Regions from separate parts of the Paenibacillus sp. J2R1T-4 genome, predicted to be linked through region 2. Evidence: predicted binding sites of a transcription regulator. Region 2 holds the regulator's gene; each other region holds the start of a gene.

Region 1 (3,287 bases), on a different contig from region 2:
GCGTTCGGGTCCCAGTACTCTGACATTCGGAATGCTGCCTTTTGGTCCGGTGACAATTACCGTTTCTTCACAGGCGTATTGTCCTGGCTGCCGAAGTGATTTCAATTTCTCCAACCTATACCCTTTGCCAAACAGCACATCAGCATGCTCGCGTGTTAAATGAATATGACGACTAGAAACGCCTACAATTACTTCCATTCCAATATGCCTCCTAATCCAATATCGTATTTCTTTATTATGCCACATCTTTCAGTCAATAACTGAATTCATAGAGTGCTTACTATATATGAAGCCCCCGAGACAACAACAAGAGGCTGCCGCGAGACAGCCTCCGTGATCTACTGGTATTAATGTACGGGTGTCAGGTCTTTTTTCTTGCCCTTGATCTTAGGTTTACGGTTATCGAACAGGTGATGCATGTAAGGGAGCAGATAGTGGTCGACACCGAATTTCCCGGCATTAGCTCCAGCGGCCAAGATAACGCCGCCGATCAGTATCATCCACGGGTTCGTGCTGACAGTGCCAGCGAACAGAAACATGAAGTTCATGAGTAATCCGAAAAAGGCGGCTGCGGTGGTCAAGCACCCAAGCAGAAGGCCCAAACCGATGAAAAACTCACCCCATGGTATCATAACGTTGATTATATTGAGGTTTGGAAGTGCGAAACCTTTCAAGAAAGCAGTAAAGGTAGGATAGATGAGCTCGTTCGTTGCTTTGTCAATCACTGGCTTGGCAATGGCATTGTTTAGAAAGCCGCCTGCATTGAAGCCCCCAGTAATTTTATGCCATCCAGCCGTCAACCAGGTGTAACCCAGATACAATCGAGTGATCAACAGTAGAGCCGCTGCGAATTTGTTTCCTCTTAGCCAAGTGCTAATCATGGCTACCAACTCCTTATACGTTTTGTTCTTTCTGACTTTAGTTTAGCTGTATTCCCGGCTTGCCGAAGTGATAAAAGTCACATGATAGAATATATTTTCACTGCCCATTAGTCAGGTTCTCCAGATGACAATAGTTCCGCCATGATCCGTTCCTTAGAGGGAAATACGGTTTGCTCCTCGATTCGAAAATGCTCCGATACGATCATTAAGACTTGCTTGAGGCAGGAAAGAGCATCCTCGGCCGCTCCCCTATCAAGGTAATCCGCGGCTGAGCTTGCTTGTTCCAGAAACATCTCATAAAAATGCTTCGCTAGAAGATGATCCTTCTCTAATGCGCTAACTGGACCGATTTTTCCGCATGTATACAGCTTGGCAGCCGGAAATATAGACCGTTCTTCTTCTTCCAGATAACGATCTAGCTCCTTCATCAGGACTAGGGATTCTTTCTTTAGACCCCGAAGGGCATCCGACCAGTCATCAGATTGGAAATCAATCGGATTATTTTTCAATTTTGTGTCAAATCCATGTACCTTCTCCTTCCATTTATTATGGTCTTCTATCCAAAGCTCGTATTTGTTCATAAACACTTCTTCCACATTTCGCATATTCTCCGCCTCCAATTCTATAGTACCCCCTAGTATTCTGAGTATAATTCCAAATGCGTCCGATTGATGTGATGTAATTCACAACAGCTTAGATTTGTGCACAGTGATAAAAGTCACAGCGGTTTCCCATGCCAAAATGGTTTAATGAGCTAAGGAAATTACGATACGGAGGAGACAATACTATGGACCGAGCATTCGCTTCGAAATTCGCCAAGCTGTATTTTCTTACGGTGGTGGCCCTGATCTGTTTAATGTATATCGGATCAAGGCTTTTCACCCACATCGATTTGGCTTTATATGGGTACATGGTCGGTACGATCGTGTTTATAGGCGGGTTTTTCTATCGGTTTATTGCTTGGGGGGAGCGGCCTCCGACAAAGATCATAATGAAAAAAGGGCTGAAGCTGTTATTTAGAAGAAGCACACCGAAAACATCAGTAGAGCATTTGGCTACTTATCGCTTTATCTGGAATCGCGGCTTATATCGATGGACTCAGCACGTGCTTCTTGGCTGGGGCTGCATTTTATCAGCGTTCGTAACTTTTCCTCTAGTATTCGGTTGGATGTACTTCACTATGGCAGATAACGGCACTTATACCGTTGTTGGTTTTGGAATTGACATCATGAAGGTGAAGGCCGATGGATGGATCGCGTTTCTCTTCTATAATGCATTGAATATAACGGCGTTTATGGTCATTGCAGGCGTATGTATGGCGTTATACCGTCGTCTCAAAAGCATGCAAGCCAGGGCGGAGCAAAACTTTGTGTACGACTTTCTCCCTTTATATTTGCTTCTGTTTATCAGCATAACCGGATTAATGTTGACTGGAAGCAATATATTCCTTCATGGATGGGGGCACCCAGTAATCACCGTCATTCATCAGTGGTCTGTCATTCTTACGCTTATATACTTGCCTTTTGGTAAGCTGGCGCATATCCCGTTCCGTCCAATGAGTGTGCTGGCGAAAAATTACCGGGAGCACTATGGCGGGCAGCAAATGAAATTATGTAAAGTTTGTGCGGATGAATTCGTCTCAACAGAGCAATCCAAGGATGTTATTGAGGTTTTGAAGCAAAATGAGATTCATTTCAAAATGGACGAAGGCTTTCATTTGGCTGAGCTGTGCCTGCCTTGCCGTCGTAAGTACCGCATGTCCCGATTTACGGGAATCCCTACACACGCAATCAAGGTCAAGGAGGCCAATCAGAATGCTAAAGGATAAATTTTATAAAGATGTACCCAATAAACATCACCCAAAGGAAAAATTGGTTCATACACACTGCTCTTATTGCGGGATGCAGTGCGGCATGAATTTGCGAGTGGACACGGACAAGAACACGATTATTGGGGTGGAGCCAAGATATGATTGGCCGGTTACGCTCGGTAAAATGTGTCCAAAAGGAGTCACAGCTTACCAACAAACGAACCATGAGGATCGCTTGTTGCGTCCGTTGATCCGGGACGATGCCTCCAAGAAAGGTACGAAGGAAGGGTTCAGAGAGGCTACTTGGGATGAGGCTTACGAGCTTATTGTACGTAAATTCAAAGAACTTCAGTCCACATATGGCAAAGATACACTCTCAGTCTACAGCGGCGTTTCCATGACGAATGAAAAATGTTATCTGACAGGTAAATTTGCCCGTGTCGGTCTACAGACCAGATATATCGATTATAACGGAAGGTTCTGTATGTCCAGCGCTGCCGCTGGATTTCTCCGTAGCTTTGGAGTGGACCGCGGTTCAACACTGCCTTGGACGGATGTCCATGAAACGGATTGTTTGTTTATTGCCGGAAGCAACA
Region 2 (3,287 bases):
GTAGTTCTTCGATACGCATAACTAAATAGAACACCCTGTAGGAGGATATTATGCTTACGCTTATTATTTTTGTCGTTATCCTTGCTCTCCTGTTCGATTTCATCAATGGTTTTCATGATACAGCCAATGCCATTGCAACTTCGATCTCCACTAGAGCCATGTCACCCCGTTTCGCTGTTATATACGCCGCTTTATTGAATGTGGCGGGAGCAATTGTGTCTTCTGAAGTTGCCAAAACTGTAGGAGGAAAGATTGCAAACCCGGCTAATATCGAGAATGGTATGCTGGTTGTTGTTGCTGCTCTAATATCAGCAATCACCTGGAATTTGTTGACCTGGTATTACGGGATCCCGTCCTCCTCTTCCCATACTTTGATCGGTTCATTGGCTGGGGCGGTTATTGCTGGTGCAGGATTTGATGCCTTAAACTGGGATGGCTTCGGCTCCATTATTATTATTCTGATCATGTCTCCGATTATCGCTTTTGGTGTTGGTTACTTGATCATGACGATCGTCAAATATTCGATTCTGCTCTTCGGTAACCGGTCGAGATCGAAGCTGAACAGAGGATTCAAAACGTTCCAGATCTTTTCGGCAGGATTGCTTTCTTTTTCCCACGGCGGAAATGATGCTCAAAAAGCAATGGGAATTATCGTATTTGCCCTTGTAGCCGGTGGGTTCCAGGATACTCTGGACGTTCCGTTATGGGTCAAACTCTCCGCTGCTACGGCAATGGGGTTAGGGACCTCCGTTGGAGGCTGGCGTATTATCAAAACGGTTAGTAAAAAGATTATGAAGATTGAGCCGTCTAACGGCTTCGCCTCAGATCTGGCATCATCCATCGTTATCCAGACTTCAACAGCAATGGGACAACCTTTGTCCACTACGCATGTTATTACCTCTTCTATAATCGGGACAGGAAGTGTGATCCGATTCAAGGACGTGAAGTGGGGGACGGTCACAAGGATGATAATGACCTGGATTATTACCATTCCGATCAGCATGATCCTTGCATTTATCATTTACGAGGTGTTGTTCAAAATCTTCTAAAAAAAACCGTCCACTGTAGGACGGTTTTTTCATTATAATTATTCAATTTGTCCCTTGGACTCTAAATAATAAGCAAGACTTTGAAGCTCCGTAGTAAAGTCAGCATGGTGCACACGGACGGCCTCTGGTACTTTGATAATCACAGGTGCAAAGTTCAGTATAGCTTCAATTCCGGTTTCCACCAGCTGATTGGCGACGATTTGAGCTTCCAGTGCAGGTACCGTAATAATCCCAATCCTGACCTTATATTGCTCAACAATAGCCTTCAAATCGTGTATGGGGGAAACCTTGAGATTATTGATCTTCTCCCCTATTCGAACGGGAGAAGCATCAAATATGGCTACAATCTTCATATTATCCTGCAAGTAAGCATTGTAGTTGCACAATGCCCTCCCCAAATTGCCAGCCCCGATCAGAACAACAGGTATGACCTGATCGAGCTTTAAAATTTGACGTATTTTTTCAATCAGGTAAGGTACATCATACCCGATCCCCTTTTTGCCGAATTCCCCGAAGTAAGCCAGATCTTTACGAATCTGCGCTGGATTGGCATTCAGCTTATGTCCAAGGTCTTGCGATGAGACCGTTAAGATGTTGCTTTTGTTCATCTCGTTAAGAAAACGCAGATAAACAGGTAGTCTTCTTACTACAGCTTCAGAAATCTTAGGCGTTTTCACTCGCATTATCTCCCATCCAGCTATGAATTCTCGGAACGAGCTGGTTTAAGCTTAGATGCTCAATCTTAGGTCCCGGTAACGAATACAAGAAATGTCTCCCGTAAGTGGTCTCCAACACACGCGTGTCGTAGAGAATAACGACTCCACGATCCGTAGAACGCCGCACAAGCCGTCCAAAGCCTTGCTTGAATCTAATGACAGCTTGAGGTACAGAAAGGGCTGTAAAAGGATTCTGTCGCAGTTTCTTGAGGTGGTCACTCTTGGCTTCTGCCATCGGATGATTCGGCGGTTGGAAAGGAAGCCTTACGATAGCTAGACAGCTAAGCGCATCTCCGGGAATATCTACCCCTTCCCAAAAGCTGCTTGTGCCTAATAATACACAGAAAGAGTGATCTTGGAACAGTCTCGTAAGCTTGGTTCGATTGCTGCTGTCGATCCCTTGACCTAATACATGAATTCCTTCCGCTCTAAGCTGTTCCTTGATCTCTTGATGCACCAATTTAAGCATGCGGTAAGAGGTGAACAAGACCAGCATCCTTCCCTTCATCTCAACAGCTACATCAATTAGGGAACCCGATAAAGCACTTATGAATGCTGCTTCACCCGAGTTTCCTTTGATACTTGGGAAATCGCGGGGAATTAATAGCAAAGCCTGCTTCCGATAATCGAATGCTGATGGCAGTAATACGGTTTTGAGCTTTGGAGTGTCCTGAAAAGTATCAAGGCCTAGCTGATTGCTGCTGTAATGAAATGATTTATTCACGGATAGTGTTGCAGAAGTTAGAACAACACTGTCTTTCACATCGAAAAAATATCCCTTCAACAAATCACTCACATCGAATGGCGCCACCATCAGTTGGATCGATTTACTCCGGAAATATGGGGTAGCTTCCATCCAATACACATAATTCTCATTATCCATCTTCATGAAGAAACGTAGGGAATCTCGGCAGCGCGTGAGCTGTTTGACCGTTCCTGACAAATCCGTTAGCAGACTGCTTGTCGCATATTCCTCTGATTTGTCTTTCATCTCAGAAGAGATTCGATCCAATTTCTTCGTGATATCGGTTAGCTCGAGATAGATGTTCTCTTCCATGGTCACTAACGATTTCCATTGGCTTGGCAGCTGATCCGGCTTCATTCGCCGAACGAATTGCCCTCCTTCACCAGCCAGAGGATCTACCTGCTCAGCGGTTAATTGAAATAACAGTTCCGTGAGCTGATCCCATTCTTCTTTCACGCGAATGATTTTGGGATACAGACTGTCTAATCCGCTTAACCAATCGGCTGATGCCCCCTCAGGCTCTTGCTGAAGTCTCGCTAATAATGTTGGAAGCTGACCGCTTCTAGAGTCTTTGTAAAGTCTTAGTATAGCGTTATGGAGTGCATTGTAGCTCAGCTCAGATCCAAGCAGCTTGGAAGCCACTTCCTCAAAATGATGAGCCTCGTCCACTACAAGGTGCTTGTAGCTTGGTAATAACCGATTCTCAGCCTGGATGTCCGTGAACAATAAGGAATGATTCGTAATGACAAGATCTGCAATAGAAGCCTCATGGCGCGC
Region 3 (3,287 bases), on a different contig from region 2:
AATCGGCGCCTTTGTTGTTTGCAGCTTGGTGGATAACGTTCTAGGCAAAGGGGTGCCAATCTCTGATTCGTTCTGGCTGAGTACGATTCGTCCTTCTTCATTGACAGCAAGCACTCTGCTGTTGTTACCCAAGTTCACAGTTCGCAATAAAGCATATAGGCTGGACATATCTACTTCCATAACAAGGGTTCCATCTGTGCCTGAAAGACCAATGGGGCGTACGATAAGCAAGTTCTTCTGGCCCGGATAAGTATTGGACGAGATAATACGCGCACCTGTTGTTAGGGCAGGCTGGGATTGCAGCAAGCCATTATAAGGGAAATCATAGTTTTTGATCATACCCAGTCTATTGGAGTATACATAATCAAATTGCTTATACACGAGATAGACCTGGAAAAGCACATCCGAGTAACTTCTATATTTGCTTATCGTTTCTAACATTTCTAAAGTAGCTTCGAGCGCATTCAATTCATCCATCGTAATGCCGAGCCGAACGGATTTCTGAATGGTTACATCCCCGGCAATCTGGATCGATAAGTACTCCATCTTTTTGAGAACACTATCAACCTGATCCGATAATTGGCGGAGCGTAATATCATGCTTGGCGTTCACTTCGGATTGAATGCTCCTTGAAGCGAGAATGGATGACACAGATCCAAGCAATAGGACAGGAATAAGACTGAATAATAGAGAGAAGAGCATTAACTTCTTTTTAAAAGAAAGTCGTTCCCAATTAGATTGATGTTTATGTGACAATTTCATCATGTTCCTTTCGTTAGGGGATGGCCCAGCGCTGAAACATGCTTTTTACGAAATGATTCTTGATAGCGCTTTCTTTTTATAAAAAGATTTCTGTGCATTTATTATAACAGACCTTTACTTGTTAAGTCACCCTGAGCGAAAGAGTGGGCCAATAAATTCCAGTGAACATAAAAGGATAAGGCAAATTTGTGAAAATAATTACTCTGACGTTCCATAAAACCTCCCTATGTGATAAATATCACAGCTCATGCAATGGCAGGATGATAGTCTAGGGTCAAGGAAAAACAGCAGTTTGAAATAAAGGGAGGAGATCCTATTGGCACGACACGATGAGAAAAATCAGGCATCTACAAACCGAAATCTCAGAGGGACGTTAGTTTCTGTTTTGATAGTAGGCGCTGTAATTGTGGTGATCTGGCTAGGAGTATTTGCACTTTTGCAAGAACGGTATTAATCAATCCGACTGCTTCTCGTTATTGCAATTATTTACTTAAGGGGGAATTACAATGCATTTTCACAAGTACGAAAAAATATGGTTAACATTCGGAATGTCTGCGCTCGTCGTGTTTCTTACCGTGCTGGGTATCGGGGCTTTTGCTCAGGGATCGGCTCCTCCTGGACACCATCATACACAGGTTGATCCAGAGAAGGTAGAGCAAATAGCACCGTTCAACAAACCGGGTCTTACGAAAATTGGCGAAAAAGAGTACGAAGCCATAATGGTAGGTAAAGTGTTCTCTTACTTACCTGCGAAAATGACCGTCCCTGCAGGGTCCACTGTCCATTTCTCCATTACTAGTCCGGATGTGGTGCATGGGTTTCAGATCGTCGGAACGAACGTCAATGCAATGGTTGTTCCAGGTGAGGTGAACCACATCACACATAAATTTACGAAACCAGGCACTTATCTGGTGCTATGCAACGAATATTGCGGTACGGGTCATGAGTTCATGGCGACGACCATCACGGTGGTATAGATCAGTACAACATTTTATGTAAATCCCGATAGGGCATATTGCGAAAGGCGGGTTGGCCATGAAACACAATGAAGCTGGAGCCTCCAAAATTAGAATAGACCGGAAGGATTCTATCCTCTCCATTACGCACATTTTGTTTGCGTTTGGAGCTCTTCTAGTGGGCGGAATCGCAGGGCTGCTGCAAGGAATGGTGAAGGGCGGTAATTTTCAGCTTCCGGCGGGAATCGGTTATTACCAGCTCTTGACAGCACACGGCGTATTAATGGCGCTGGTGTTCACAACGTTTTTTATCATAGGATTTCTATATGCGGGTGCTGCTTACACGACCGGGGGAGCGATGCGTCCAGGTGTGCGTAAGGCAAGCTGGTGGGGTTTCATCCTTATGGCAGCAGGCACAGCCATTACGGTTGTAATGATTTTACTGAACGAAGCGACTGTGCTGTACACATTCTATGCGCCTTTGAAAGCTTCTCCATTCTTTTATATCGGACTAACGCTAGTTATTGTCGGAAGCTGGGTTAGTGGGGTTGCTTTATTCGTTCAATATGGAAAATGGAGAAAGAATAATCCAGGTAAGTCTTCCCCTCTGTTCTTATTCATGGCTGTTGTCACAATGACGATGTGGCTAATTGCAACCCTTGGCGTCGCTGCGGAAGTATTGCTCCTGTTGTTGCCTTGGTCGATGGGCTGGGTTCCTACAATTAATGTAATGTTAACCCGTTCGTTGTTCTGGTATTTCGGACATCCCTTGGTATACTTCTGGCTGCTGCCTACCTATATATGCTGGTATGTGATCATTCCGAAGCTGATCGGCGGTAAAGTATTCAGTGACTCTTTGGCGAGATTATCCTTCATTCTGCTGCTGCTGTTCTCGATCCCGGTAGGCTTCCATCATCAATTAACCGAGCCGGGAATATCACCAGTATGGAAATTCGTTCAAGTTGTCCTGACCTTCATGGTCGTAATCCCTTCGCTTATGACTGCATTCTCGTTGTTCGCGATGCTGGAATTAAGCGGGCGAGCCAAAGGCGCGAAAGGCTTGTTCGGCTGGTTCCGCAAGCTTCCTTGGAAGGATGTGCGATTCTTCGCACCCTTCATGGGCATGGTGATCTTCATCCCGGCGGGAGCAGGGGGGATAGTCAATGCGAGCAACCAAATGAATCAAGTCGTGCATAACACTTTATGGGTAACGGGTCATTTCCATCTGACAGTAGCTACAAGCGTAGCACTAACCTTCTTCGGTATTATATATTGGTTGGTTCCCCTGCTCAGCGGGAGAAAGCTGACGCCGGTCATGAACAAATTGGGAATCGTGCAAACTTGGATCTGGGTAATCGGGATGTTCCTGATGTCTGGAGCGATGCACACAGTGGGATTGCTTGGCGCCCCGCGTCGGACAGCTTACACTACCTACGGTGGCAATCTGGATGCGTTATCCTGGATTCCATTGAATCGTGTGTTGGGTATTGGCGGAGCGATCCTGTTCTTTGGCATTTTGCTAATCATCTATGTAATCCTGGAGCTCGCATTCTTCGCTGAGAAGGATGT

What was found. The regulator Rex, encoded in region 2, represses fermentation and respiration genes when NADH is low (regulators of the CRP and FNR family bind a similar motif). The targets are predictions, from matches to a motif close to TTGTGAAATATTTCACAA.
Region 1: a site for Rex is predicted at 1,553-1,570, ahead of AC58QD_RS29740 (hemerythrin domain-containing protein). Genes of this name have one in related genera too.
Region 3: a site for Rex is predicted at 989-1,006, ahead of AC58QD_RS22375 (cytochrome c oxidase subunit II). Genes of this name have one in related genera too.

The regions. Positions count from the first base shown of each region.
Region 1 is NZ_JCAUBA010000028.1:16,412-19,698, forward strand. It holds gene AC58QD_RS29730 (acetate/propionate family kinase) at 1-198, opposite strand, end outside; gene AC58QD_RS29735 (DoxX family membrane protein) at 348-881, opposite strand; gene AC58QD_RS29740 (hemerythrin domain-containing protein) at 989-1,486, opposite strand; gene AC58QD_RS29745 (hypothetical protein) at 1,669-2,709, shown strand; gene AC58QD_RS29750 (molybdopterin oxidoreductase family protein) at 2,696-3,287, shown strand, end outside.
Region 2 is NZ_JCAUBA010000002.1:140,970-144,256, reverse strand. It holds gene AC58QD_RS04285 (DUF47 domain-containing protein) at 1-21, shown strand, start outside; gene AC58QD_RS04280 (inorganic phosphate transporter) at 51-1,049, shown strand; gene AC58QD_RS04275 (redox-sensing transcriptional repressor Rex) at 1,088-1,726, opposite strand; gene dinG (ATP-dependent DNA helicase DinG) at 1,713-3,287, opposite strand, start outside.
Region 3 is NZ_JCAUBA010000015.1:349-3,635, reverse strand. It holds gene AC58QD_RS22380 (helix-turn-helix domain-containing protein) at 1-612, opposite strand, end outside; gene AC58QD_RS22375 (cytochrome c oxidase subunit II) at 1,269-1,739, shown strand; gene AC58QD_RS22370 (b(o/a)3-type cytochrome-c oxidase subunit 1) at 1,798-3,287, shown strand, end outside.